DNA from 3 places in the Paenibacillus sp. GM2FR genome. Region 2 is predicted to be linked to each of the others. Evidence: predicted binding sites of a transcription regulator. Region 2 holds the regulator's gene; each other region holds the start of a gene.
What was found. The regulator Rex, encoded in region 2, represses fermentation and respiration genes when NADH is low (regulators of the CRP and FNR family bind a similar motif). The targets are predictions, from matches to a motif close to TTGTGAAATATTTCACAA.
Positions count from the first base shown of each region.

Region 1: the regulator Rex is predicted to act here: its motif matches at 2,230-2,247, upstream of qoxA (cytochrome aa3 quinol oxidase subunit II).
Region 3: the regulator Rex is predicted to act here: its motif matches at 2,785-2,802, upstream of PAEVO_RS02545 (nitrate/nitrite transporter).

Region 1 covers NZ_MKZM01000008.1:1,074,617-1,078,906, forward strand. Annotated here, with positions in the region: gene qoxB (cytochrome aa3 quinol oxidase subunit I) at 1-941, opposite strand, end outside; gene qoxA (cytochrome aa3 quinol oxidase subunit II) at 1,005-2,009, opposite strand; gene PAEVO_RS05185 (sensor histidine kinase) at 2,475-3,662, shown strand; gene PAEVO_RS05190 (response regulator) at 3,659-4,290, shown strand, end outside.
Region 2 covers NZ_MKZM01000008.1:784,154-788,443, forward strand. Annotated here, with positions in the region: gene dinG (ATP-dependent DNA helicase DinG) at 1-1,971, shown strand, start outside; gene PAEVO_RS03850 (redox-sensing transcriptional repressor Rex) at 2,034-2,699, shown strand; gene PAEVO_RS03855 (amidohydrolase) at 2,674-3,975, shown strand; gene PAEVO_RS03860 (cell wall elongation regulator TseB-like domain-containing protein) at 4,007-4,290, shown strand, end outside.
Region 3 covers NZ_MKZM01000008.1:525,553-529,842, forward strand. Annotated here, with positions in the region: gene narI (respiratory nitrate reductase subunit gamma) at 1-453, shown strand, start outside; gene PAEVO_RS02530 (GAF domain-containing protein) at 505-969, shown strand; gene PAEVO_RS02535 (sensor histidine kinase) at 966-2,048, shown strand; gene PAEVO_RS02540 (response regulator transcription factor) at 2,045-2,692, shown strand; gene PAEVO_RS02545 (nitrate/nitrite transporter) at 2,860-4,290, shown strand, end outside.

The DNA of each region.
Region 1 (4,290 bases), 290 kb from region 2:
ATACTCAATACCATGGAGCTGTAACCGTACAAGTTCTTTTTGGAAAAAGTTGAGATAATCTCACTGAAAATACCGAAAGCCGGTAGAATGACAATGTATACCTCAGGGTGTCCCCATACCCAGAACAGGTTGGCCCATAGCATATCCATGCCGCCGTTGGCCATCGTGAAGAATTGCGAACCGAAGATGCGGTCGAACATCATAAGCAGGAGCGCAATCGTAAGCACAGGGAAAGCAAAGATAATGATGACGCAAGTAATCAATACCGACCATGTGAACATCGGCATGCGCATCAGGGTCATGCCCGGCGCGCGCATCTTCAGGATCGTTACGATAAAGTTAAGGCCTGTCAGCAAGGTACCAATCCCTGAAATCTGTAGCGACAGAGAGTAGTAGTTGTTGCCGACCGTCGGACTGAATTCGATACTGGCCAGCGGGAAGTAAGCGGACCAGCCGGCATCCGGCGAACCTCCGATAACGAAGGAAATGTTGAACAGCATGGCTCCGGCGAAGAACAGCCAGAAGCTGATTGCGTTCAGTTTAGGGAAAGCTACGTCACGGGCACCGATCTGAAGCGGAATGATGACGTTCATCAGACCGAAGATAAACGGCATGGCCATAAAAAGGATCATGATGACCCCGTGAGTCGTGAATACTTCATTATAATGCTGACCGGTCAGAAACTTCATCTCCGGTGCGGCGGTCTGCGCGCGCATCATGATCGCGTCGACGCCCCCGCGGAACAGCATGATCAATGCACAGATGATGTACATGACCCCGATTCTTTTGTGATCCACGGTTGTCAGCCATTCCCGCCACATATATCCCCACTTCTTGTAATAGGTCAAACCGAAGAGGATTGCGAGCGAGACGAGCACGATACTCACCATGGCGCCGTAAATTAACGGATCACCGGTAACGAAAAATTCGTCCCATTTCATAAAGGCCTAGCTCCTTTCTGGATGTATGAAGTAGATCGGGCGAACCATGATTCACTCACCGATTTAATGTCCTTCATGTTGATGATTTGGGCTTTCTTCAGCCGGGAAGTTCGGCAGCGGTTCGTTTGGATCCACGTTCGTTTCGCTGTCAAATTCCGTTTCTTCCGTTGTTGCAGGATCCGGGTGGACGTCTTTATGGTCCTGATGCTCCTCATTGCCGTTGACATCACCGCCATGGTGATGGTCTTCGGATGGCGGCGGGCTGAATTCCAGATGCGTGTTGGAGAAGGTCATTCGTCCGACATGCGCGGTGTCCAGAAGCTTCTTGAACTCGTCTTCCTTCAGTTCAGGCGCGGTGTCCTTTACATCCTTAACCCACTCATCGTACTCGGCCGAGGTCATGGCAAGGGCTTCGAACTCCATATGGGCAAAGCCTTCGCCGTTGAAGTTCGCGTTACGGCCCATCATGGAACCCGGTACGTCGGCCACCATGTTCAGCTTCGTGATCATGTCGCTCATCGCGTACTTCTGCCCGTGAAGCTGAGGGATCCAGAAGCTCGTGATCGGACCGAATGAATACAGTCTGAACTCAATCGGACGATTGGTTGGAATGTTGACGTAATTGACGGTCTCAATTCCTTCTTCTGGATAGCTGAAATGCCATTTCCAGTTCGAAGAGGAAGCGTAAATGACCAAAGGCTCTTGGTTCTCATAACCTTCCGGCACGTTCTCGACGGCCACCGTCGTTTTGACGGTTACGACCGATAGCACGGCAACGATCAGGATCGGTATGGCAGTCCACAGAATCTCCAGCCATTTGTTACCCTCTTCATGAGGCGGTTCGTAACCTTCGTTGGATTTCTTGGCTCGGTATTTGGTGAGCATGTAGATATAGAGCGCGTAAACTACCGCTAGAATTCCGACCATCATGAGAATGGAGAATATGATTGTATCGGATAGGGTTCTGGCAGCCGGTCCTTTCGGATCTAATACCGTGAGCGAGCTGCATCCCGATAAGAGCAAGGTAAAGCCTAAAAACAATGCAAATAACGGCCCTCTTTTGTTCATGATGTACCCCTTTCCTTGAAACGTTCGTTCGATTCAATGTTACTGACACATCTATAGTAGAAAGTTCCGGTCGGCTTTGCAAAACACATAAACTTGTATAATTAACAGATAAATCCATATTCGTGTCAATGTATGTAATTTTATGTGTTCAAATTGTTACAAAAGGGGATGGTTGTGAGCGAAATCATTGTAGTGGCGCGGTTTCGGGGCAGTTCATACATTGTTCAAACTTTCACGAGAGTTACCAGTTTCGTCACAATTTTAGGCCTGTTTTTCGCTGTGATTGCCCTCTGAGCTTGTCGAATAAATCCCAGTATTGATAAGGGTTTAGGCCTGTATGTATATTTTTTCACAATAATATCGAAGCGATTTTTTATTTCCAGTTTACTTATTTCCCCAAAAGTATCGAATAGGCTTGTGATATGATATAACTAAAATTTGGAACGGTATTTTTTATTGTAAATTGTGAAACTCTTGATAGGAAAGAGAGGAGAGCATGTGCGGTCGTTCTGGATATGGTTTTTATTTCTTCTTTTAAGCTGGCTATGCGCCTTCATTCCAGTACTCCAGCATGTTAATCCGGATCAATTGCCTTGGAGATTGGGGAGCAGCGCCATTTTCTTCACTGGCTTTTTTTTATCGCCGTTATACCGCGCCAAGCCTGCAATGCTATTTATCACACTGCTCATTGCGTCATTATGTTCCGTGATCTCCTTATGGCCGACCACTACGAGTGCAACTGACCCATATATTCTGCTGGTTTATTCCATTCTTGCGGGAAAAGCCGTGTATCGGCTCTCCGCCGTTCATGCCGCCTGCATAGGTTTAGTCCTGACCGCAGGTGCCATCGCACCCGGCTTGTTAGGATACTCCGGATTACCATGGCTGTTTCTCGTGCTTTACTCTGTTATTCTCGCAATTGCTCTTACCCTGTTCCGCACCATCTGGTCCCGTTATGATGAGTCGGCGGTTCGAAATGAAACGCTGCTCAGTGAATACCGTAATATGAAACGTCGTCTTATAACGGATGAGCAGCATGCGAGGCAGGAGGAGCGGACTCAGGTCGGTCGCGATATCCATGACTCCGTCGGGCATAAATTAACGGCGCTGCTCATGCAGCTGGAGATGCACCGGATGCAGGCAGACGGGGAAACCGCCGAGGTTCTGAAGGGGCTCAAAGCCCTTGCAAAGGAAAGTCTGGAGGAGACCAGGAATGCGGTGAAATCCATGAAGCAGCAGGAGACCAGCGGACTGCCCGCGATCATTGGACTTCTCCGGCGCTTGGAATCCGAGAGCTTTATGCGCGTAACGCTAACGGCGCGGCATGGAGCACTTACTGTGCCTTTAAACAATATCCAATCCATTGCGGTATACCGTGCGGTTCAGGAAGCCATGACCAATGCGATGAAGCATGGGAGCATGCGAGAAGTGCATATCATGTTTGAAGCGCCTGGAGGCGGGATATTTCGTTTTGAGGTAAGCAATCCGTATCACCAGAGACGCGATACATACCGGGAGGGCTATGGTTTAAAAGCGATGCGAGAGCGAATGGAAGAGGCTGGGGGCGAGCTTCAAATCTCTCAGTACGACAACCAATTTATCGTTCGCGGAACGTTATTCATGTCCAAGTTCATAGAGGAGGGAGTCCGCTGATACGTATATTATTGGCAGAGGATCAGGCCATGGTACGTCAAGGTCTGAAGATGATGATCGAAAGCGATTCGGATATGCTGGTTGCCGGTGAAGCTGGCAACGGCAAAGAGGCTGTAGCATTATGCGAAAACCATATCTTTGACGTTGTTGTGCTGGATATCCGAATGCCGGAGATGAACGGATTGGAGGCTGCTCGCATCATACGTTCACGATGGCCAAAGACGAAAGTGCTGATGCTGACGACGTTTAACGACGACCAGTATGCGGTCGAGGCGCTAAAGAGCGGGGCTAGCGGGTACATGCTGAAGGAGGCGGAGCCGGAGGCGTTGATTCGCTCGATTCGAAGCTGCTTGAGCGGCGGGTTGTCGCTCCAGGAGGATGTGGCGGCCAAGGTGATTCCTAAACTTCTGGAAGAGAAGAAAGCACCCGTCGTTGATGCTTCGATTACCCCGCGGGAGCTGTCCATCATACGTCTGGTAGGGGAAGGGCGCAGCAACCGCGAAATCGCAGACGAGCTGGGTTTGTCGATCGGAACGGTCAAGAATCACGTCAGCCAGATTATGGACAAACTTGATGTAAGAGACCGGACGCAGCTGGCGATTTATGCCATACGGCACAATGTGGTTTG
Region 2 (4,290 bases):
ATTTATCAAAGCGTGAAGCAGGAACAGAAGGTTATGGTGAGCACGCATACGATCAACCTTCAAGAACAGCTGCGTGACCGGGATATTCCCCTGCTCACCCAGGTTGTTCCTTTTCCGTTTAAAGCGGCTATTTTCAAGGGAAGAGGCCATTATTTGTGTTTGAGAAAATTTGAACATAAAATAAATAGAAGAGATTTTCATTCACCGAAGGAAGATGTGATCACCGCGGCGCAGATGCTGGTCTGGCTGACCCAGACGGAGAACGGGGATGATGAGGAGCTGAACCTTGGCGGCCGCGGGGGGGATTTCTGGGAGACCATCTCCAGCGATTCGGATTCCTGCCTTGGGCGTGCCTGCCCATGGTTCCGCAAATGCTACTATCACAGAGCCAAGCATGAAGCGGGCATCGCGGATGTTGTCATTACGAACCATTCGAAGCTGTTCACCGACGTAAAAGCGAATCACCAGCTGCTTCCGAGTTATGAGCGTCTCGTCATCGACGAAGCGCATCATCTGGAGGATGTCGCCGGCAAGCACCTTGGCTTGCAGATGAAATATTTTTCGGTTGTCCATACGCTAACCCGTATGTACAAAGACAACCGCAGCGGTCAGCTCCCGGCTCTTCGCCAGCTGCTGCAAGTTTCATCCCATGAGAAGGCTGTCGAGTGGTCTTCCATCATAGATCGGATTTATCCGGATCTGATCACCGTAAAAGAGAATTGGGATCGACTCAGCGATCAATTGTTCGGACTGCTTCCGGAACGCGGAGATGCATCTCCAGGAGACGCCGGTCAATTCTCGCTTCGCTTATCGCCTCTTAAGAAGCCGAAGGATTGGGATTCGCTTGCCGAGCTGGAACATCAAATCCATGTGATACTGGGCGATGTCGTACGCAAGGGTGACAAGCTGATCGCCGAAATGAAGGAAGATCTCGACGATTACAGTGCCGACAGTCTGTTAACAGACCTATCGGGTCTGTTTAAGGACCTGGCCGCACACCGCGAGGACCTGAGGTCCTTCATGGCTCTGAATGATGAAGGCACGGTATACTGGATGGAGGCTAACGGCAATTTCCGCGGGAAATCGCTGCAGCTTTATGCGGTGCCTGTCGATGTAAGCACCCACTTGAAGGAATTGTTTTTTGACAAGAAACAAAGCGTGATCCTGACGTCGGCGACCTTGTCGGTGGACAAATCGTTCCAGTTCATGATCGAGAATTTGGGTCTACAGGAAGCGGCAGATAGCGGCAACCTGAACACGGTTCTGCTGCCGTCCCCGTTTAATTACAGGGAGCAGGCTCTCCTTGTCGTGCCGCGCGATTTTCCGAGCGTGAAGGGCTCGGTCGGGGATGCACTCTTTGTGAATACACTAGTGCAATCATTGGCCGATACGGCAATCGCTACGCATGGACGTATGCTTGTCCTGTTCACCTCGTACCGGATGCTGCGTCAGGTGCATGAGCCCTTGAAGGAGGCGCTGGCATCCAGCGATATTACGGTACTGGGACAAGGGATGGATGGAACCAGCCGTACCAAGTTAATCCGGAGATTCCAGGATAGCAGCGCCTCGGTTCTGCTGGGTACCAGCTCCTTCTGGGAAGGGGTTGACATACCCGGTGAGGCGCTCACTTGCCTTGCGATCGTCCGGCTGCCGTTCCAGCCGCCGAATCACCCTTTGGTTGAAGCCAAGAGCGAATTGCTGCAGCAGCAGAAGAAGAACCCCTTCATGAAGCTTTCGGTTCCGCAAGCCGTCATTCGCTTCAAACAGGGATTTGGCCGACTGGTACGGACAGCGCAAGACAAGGGGATTGTCATCGTCTACGATACCCGGGTCATTGAATCCTATTACGGAAAATATTTCCTATATTCCTTGCCGGGACCAAAGATGGAGCACATGCCGACCGAGGGGATTGTTCCCCGAATTTCGGAATGGCTGCAGGAAGAGGCAGGCGTAGAGAACCAAGCTGAATAAAGTGAAACCATGAACGATCACATTGAAATGTAGTTATTAACCTATTATTAGGGGGAGCATGCATGAAATCGGAAAAAATTTCGGAAGCCGTGGTCCGCAGATTACCTGTATACTTGCGCTATTTGAATGAGCTTCAGAAAAGGGAGGTCTCCACGGTTTCCTCCCAGGAACTGGGACAAAAACTGGACCTCAATCCTGCTCAAATTCGTAAGGACCTAGCGTATTTCGGTGATTTTGGACGGAAAGGGATCGGATATGACGTATCTTATCTGATCGAGAAAATTCGCCAGATTCTAAAGCTGGACCAGAAGATCAATGTCGCATTGATTGGGGCCGGTAATCTTGGACATGCATTATCAAATTACAATGCATTTCTGAAGGACAATATGAAGATTGTGGCGGTTTTCGATTCGTATTCTCCCAAAGTTGGTATGAAAATAAACAATTTGGTTGTACAGCCGATGGAGGAACTGGAGAAGACGGTTCATGAGTACGGCATTCGTATCGGGATTATCACCGTTCCGGATTTTGAAGCGCAAAATGTAGCGAATCAGCTTATCGCCGCAGGCATCGAGGCTATTCTGAATTTTGCGCCGACCATCCTGAAAGCTCCATCCCATATCCGGATTCATACGGCTGATTTTACTACGGATTTGCAAAGTTTGGCCTATTATTTGGATAACGGTAAGGAGGATACAGCACATGACGACAACGAAGTGGATGGTTAAAAACGGAACGTTTGCGGTACTAGAGAAAGGAAGGTCCGTGCTACGCGGATATATGGTTGTGGAGAATGACCGGATAACCTACCTGGGTGAAGAAGAGCCAACCGTCCAAGAGGGAACAGAAATTATCGACGGAACCCATCTGTTTTTCCTGCCTGGATTGGTGAACACGCACGGACATGCGGCGATGTCGCTTCTCCGCGGTTATGGCGACGATCTGGCACTGCAGGTATGGCTTCAGGAAAAAATGTGGCCGATGGAAGCCAAATTCACGGCCGACGATGTGTACTGGGGAACCTCACTCTCCGTGCTTGAGATGATCAAAGGCGGAACCACGACGTTTGTGGATATGTATGATCATATGGATCAGGTTGCAAAGGTTGTGCAGGACTCAGGAATGCGCGGCGTACTGACACGCGGTGTCATCGGATTATGTCCGCCTGAGGTGCAGCAGCAGAAGCTGGATGAGGCGGTTGCATTCGCGAAAGACTGGCATGGCAAGGCGGATGGAAGAATTACGGCGATGATCTCGCCGCATGCACCTTACACATGCCCGCCGGATTTCATCGAGAAATTCGTTCAGGCATCCCATGATCTGAATCTGCCTTTGCATACGCATATGTCCGAAACGGAAACGGAAGTCGCTCAGAATGTAAATGATTACGGACTCCGCCCTGTTGCCCATTTGGAGAAGCTTGGCATGTTTTCCCGTCCAACGCTGCTTGCGCATGCCGTCCATCTGACCGATGAAGAAATCGAAATCCTGGCTAAGCATCAAGTGATGGTGTCGCATAATCCAGGCAGCAATCTGAAGCTTGCCAGCGGCATCGCTCGCGTGCCTGCACTACTGAAAGCCGGGGTCACCGTGTCTTTGGGTACCGATGGACCTGCGAGCAATAATAATCTGGATATGTTTGAAGAGATGCGCCTGGCGGCACTGATCCATAAAGGAGTAAGCGGGGATCCAACCGCGATTCCTGCATCCGAAGCGCTTCGGATGGGTACAGAGTATGGTGCCAAGTCAGCTTTCCTTGCGGATATCGGTACGCTTGCGGTAGGAATGAAGGCAGATATGATCGCACTGAACACGGATCAGGCGCACTTCCTTCCGAAGACGGATTATATTTCTCATGCTATCTACTCCGCCAGTGCGAAGGATGTTGAGCATGTATGGGTTGACGGTAAGCAGGTCGTGAAGAATGGCGCGAGCCTTACTCTCGATGAGGAACGTATCCGGCGGGAAGCGCAGCGTGCCTTTGAGCGTCTTACAACCCTCTAGGAAATAATCAAGGGGAGCGAGGAAGACGGATTTGAAGAAAAAAACGAAGTGGATCTTGCTTAGTGTATCCGGCGTGCTGCTGTTACTGCTTGGTTTACAGCTCTATTATTCATATGTTATGAAAGACACTTGGAATGAAGAAAGAATGGCGATTGCTGCCGCCAAGCAGCATGGCCAATTGGTTTCGTCCGGAAAGACCTATAAATCGGTGTGGGGCGAGGATAATAACTATTGGGTGGTAAGCGGCAAGGATCAGGACAATCAAGATCGTATGGTATGGGTAAAATTTACAGATGACAACGTACCTGTTGAAGG
Region 3 (4,290 bases), 260 kb from region 2:
GGCGTCAGTGATCATATGTACCATATCGGGGCGGTGTATATCGGGAGCGCATTTGGCTTTCTAACGCTGGCAGGTATGGTATTGTTAACCGCCAGGCGGTTCACCATTCGAAATGTCCGAAAACTCAGCTCCGCATCCGATATGATGGTTAATGTCCTCCTGCTGTTTATCGTATTTATGGGGATGTACAGCACGCTCGTCACGAACGCGGTGCAGCCGGAATTCAATTATCGGGAAACGGTCTCCGTGTGGTTCCGTGGGTTGTTTATGCTCCGTCCGGATGCTTCATTGATGGTGAATGTGCCACTATCGTTTAAAATTCACATTCTGGCGGGATTTGGCATTTTCGGCTTATGGCCGTTTACCCGATTGGTGCATGTGTGGAGTGTTCCGTTGAATTATGTGGGTAGAAGATATATCCTGTATAGAAAGCACCGTAAATTTGAATCGTAGAGCGGAAGAAGGCTGTTTGGCCTTCTTTTCTACGTCAGAGGAGTAATGGAAATGAAGAATCAGCCGATCTTTAATTACCAAAGTGAAATGGATAAGCTTCGAGCCCGGTTTCAATTCGATTTCGTGTCCATGGCGTTGGTGCAGCCGGCTGAAGACCGATTTGTATTGACCTGGCAGTATGCCTCGGGAAACATAAACGAGAGGTATAAGCGTATCGTTTTACATTCCGGCAAAGGCATCGCCGGCATGGTGTTTAAGACCGGAAAACCGATGCTGATTCAAAACGTGAATGCCGATATTGAATCAAAGGACTTGTATAATTATCCGATTATCGTTGCCGAGCAGTTGAAAAGCCTTGGCGCATTACCGCTGTGGGAAGGCTCTCGCGTCAGGGGGGTTTTGCTTGTGGGCTATCGCAAGGAAAACGTGCTGGATCCACTGTCCTTTGAATCGTTTCAGGAAGGAATAGGCACGGAATTTGGGGCTTTTTATGCCAAGGAGGTATCACAGCCTTGATTCAAATGACGGATGAGCATTTAAGCGAACTGCTTAGAAATATGTATCAGAATAGCATGGAGGCCATTTTTTTTATTGACGAAAAGGGCAGCGTGGTGGCAATGAATCCGGCAGCGGAGAACATCCTAGACATTGAAGTGATCGAGAGGATGCAGTCCGGTGCGGATGGTTCCTTCTGCCAAACCTGCAAAGGCTACACCGATGAACAGGATCTCATAACCTGCTCCACTTGCTATCTGGATTATCCGGATGGAGAGTTTTCATCGTTCCAAGTCTATCTGAAGACACGTGGCGAAGGAATCGTTCCCTATGCGGCCAGTTACCATATCATCGATGAAGCTCGCGGCATCCGGGTCATGATGCTCCTCGATCTGACGAAGCAGCAGAAGACACAGGAAATACTGCAGCGGACGAATATGCTGAAATACGTTATCAAGGCACAGGAGGACGAGCGCAAGCGGATATCCCGCGAACTGCATGATAGCGTGGCTCAAGAGCTGCTCAGCTCACTGGTCGACCTGCGTGTTGTTAAATATATGAACGTGGGCGAGGATGTGCTCAAGAAACTGCACCAGACCGAGGTATCTTTAACCAGGCTTCTGGATGATATCCGGCATTTATCCGTTGAACTCAGGCCGGCTTCATTAGATGATTTGGGGCTTGAGGCTGCCTTCCGCTCCCATTTTAAATGGATTGGAAAGAACTACGGAGTGCTGGTTGATTTTTCTGCCGAGTTAGCGGCAGCACGCTACGGCAGCGAGATTGAAACGGTTGTGTACCGGGTATGCCAGGAAGCGGTGCTGAATGCCATGAAATATTCAGGAACGGATGAGGTGCATGTACGCTTATGTGAAGTGAATGGCTACCTTCAGTTAACCGTCCGGGACCGTGGAGTCGGGTTTAACAGGGTCATTGATGAAGCTAAGGGAACCGGACTGGGACTGTACGGGATGCGCGAACGCGCAGAGCTGGTCGGTGGTCAGTTTATTTTGCTTTCCGCTCCCGGTGAGGGTACGACGATTCAGCTTAACATTCCGCTTACGAATGGTGACGACAAGCTGGAGGTGATGGGTACATGAAAATTGTGATTGCGGATGATCATGCCGTGGTCCGCAGCGGATTTTCCATGATTCTGAATTACCAGGAAGATATGGAGGTTGTCGCGACGGCGGCAGACGGCATGGAAGCTTACACCATGGTGGCGAAGCACCGGCCGAATGTGCTGTTGATGGATTTAAGCATGCCTCCCGGCGAAAGCGGGCTGATTGCGACCGGCAAGATCAGCAGTGAATTTCCGGAAACGAAAATTCTGATTCTAACCATGTATGATGATGACGATTATCTGTTTCATGTTTTAAAAAACGGGGCTTCAGGTTACGTACTCAAAAATGCGCCGGATGATGAATTAATCTCCGCCATCCGCATGGTGCATAAGGGAGGGACCTATATCCATCCCCAGATGGCTACATCCCTGGTTCGGGAGTTTATTAAGAAAGATAGTGAGAGTGCGGAGCAAGATCCGTTTAACAGTCTGTCCAAAAGGGAGATTGAGATCCTGCCTCTGATCGCCAAGGGTTATGGCAATAAGGAAATCGCAGAAAAACTATTCGTATCGGTCAAGACGGTGGAAGCGCACAAGGCCAAAATCATGGAAAAGCTGAATTTGAAAAGCCGTCCGGAGTTAGTGGAATATGCATTGAAGAAAAAATTGCTGGATTTTTAGTCCTTACATATACAAGAGGGCGCAATTAAGGGTCGTTGCTTTAAGGAATAGGGAAGTTCCCCGGAGAGATTCAGGGAACTTCCCTATTAGCATTGTGAATAGGTGCACGTACAATAGGAGCTGGGGATCAATATGCCATTCATTATGCTTTAGAAAAGGTGATGGAAATGATCAAAAAGCTGCAGCTTCCGCTGCAAACAATGAATCTGGTGCTTGGCTTTATGGTATGGGTCATCATCTCCGCGCTCCTGCCGTTTATTCGAGAGGACATCTCCATTTCGGCCGACCGGCTCGCGATTCTGACGGCTATTCCGGTGGTGCTGGGTTCCGTTCTCCGGATTCCGCTTGGCTATTACGCCAATGTGGTGGGAGCACGAATTGTTTTTATCGCCAGCTTCATCCTGCTGCTGTTTCCGGTCTATTTTATCAGCGCGGCTTCCTCCTTTACGCATCTGGTGATCGGAGGTTTGTTCCTGGGGATCGGGGGGGCCGTGTTCTCGGTTGGCGTGACCTCATTGCCTAAATATTATGCGAAAGAGAAGCTGGGACTCGTGAATGGGATTTACGGGATGGGCAACATCGGTACCGCCATTACCACATTTGCTGCACCGGTCATCGCGACTCAGATCGGATGGTCCAAAACCGTCCAGCTGTATTTGGTTCTACTTCTGATATTTGCCGTGCTAAATGCATTTTTAGGCGATCGCAAAGAAATAAAGGTAAAAACACCGGTAATGGAACAGATCAAGGGCGTGTATAAAAATGAAAAATTGTGGTTTTTCTCGCTTTTTTATTTTATTACATTCGGTTCGTTCGTGGCCTTTACAGTGTACTTGCCAAACTTCCTGGTGACCCATTTTGAGCTTGCGAAGGTGGACGCCGGGATGCGGACGGCAGGGTTCATTTTGGTAGCCACTTTATTACGTCCCGTAGGCGGCTGGCTTGCGGATAAATTTAAACCGCTGTTCTTATTAATGGGCGTATTCATAGGGCTCACGGCTGCGGCCATCCTGTTGGCATTCTCTCCGTCCATTGGCTTATATACGGCCGGATGCTTAACCATTGCCGTTGGTGCCGGTCTCGGAAACGGGGTTATTTTCAAACTCGTGCCCCTTTACTTCAACAAGCAGGCCGGCATTGTAAACGGTATTGTGTCCATGATGGGCGGCCTTGGCGGATTCTTCCCGCCGCTGATGCTTTCCTTCATCCATTCGGCTACGGGGCAGTACTCCATTGGATTTATGGCCTTATCGCAGGTTGCGCTCGCCAGTTTCGTTATTGTGGTATGGATGTACTACCAGGACAAACTCACCGTACAATCGGAGGTGTTTAACTCCACCGACCAGGGGATTCTGGTTACGGATCCGAACGGTAGGATCAATGCCGTCAATCCGGCATTCACGAAGTTAACCGGATATTCGGAGGAGGAAGTACTCGGCAAAAATCCGAGCGTATTGAAGTCCGGAAGACAATCACCGGCGTTTTATCAGGCGATGTGGTCTGAAATCAGGGAACACGGGAGCTGGCAGGGGGAGATTTGGAACCGCCGGAAAGACGGAGAAGAGTACTTGGAGCTGCTGACGATTAACGCGGTAAAG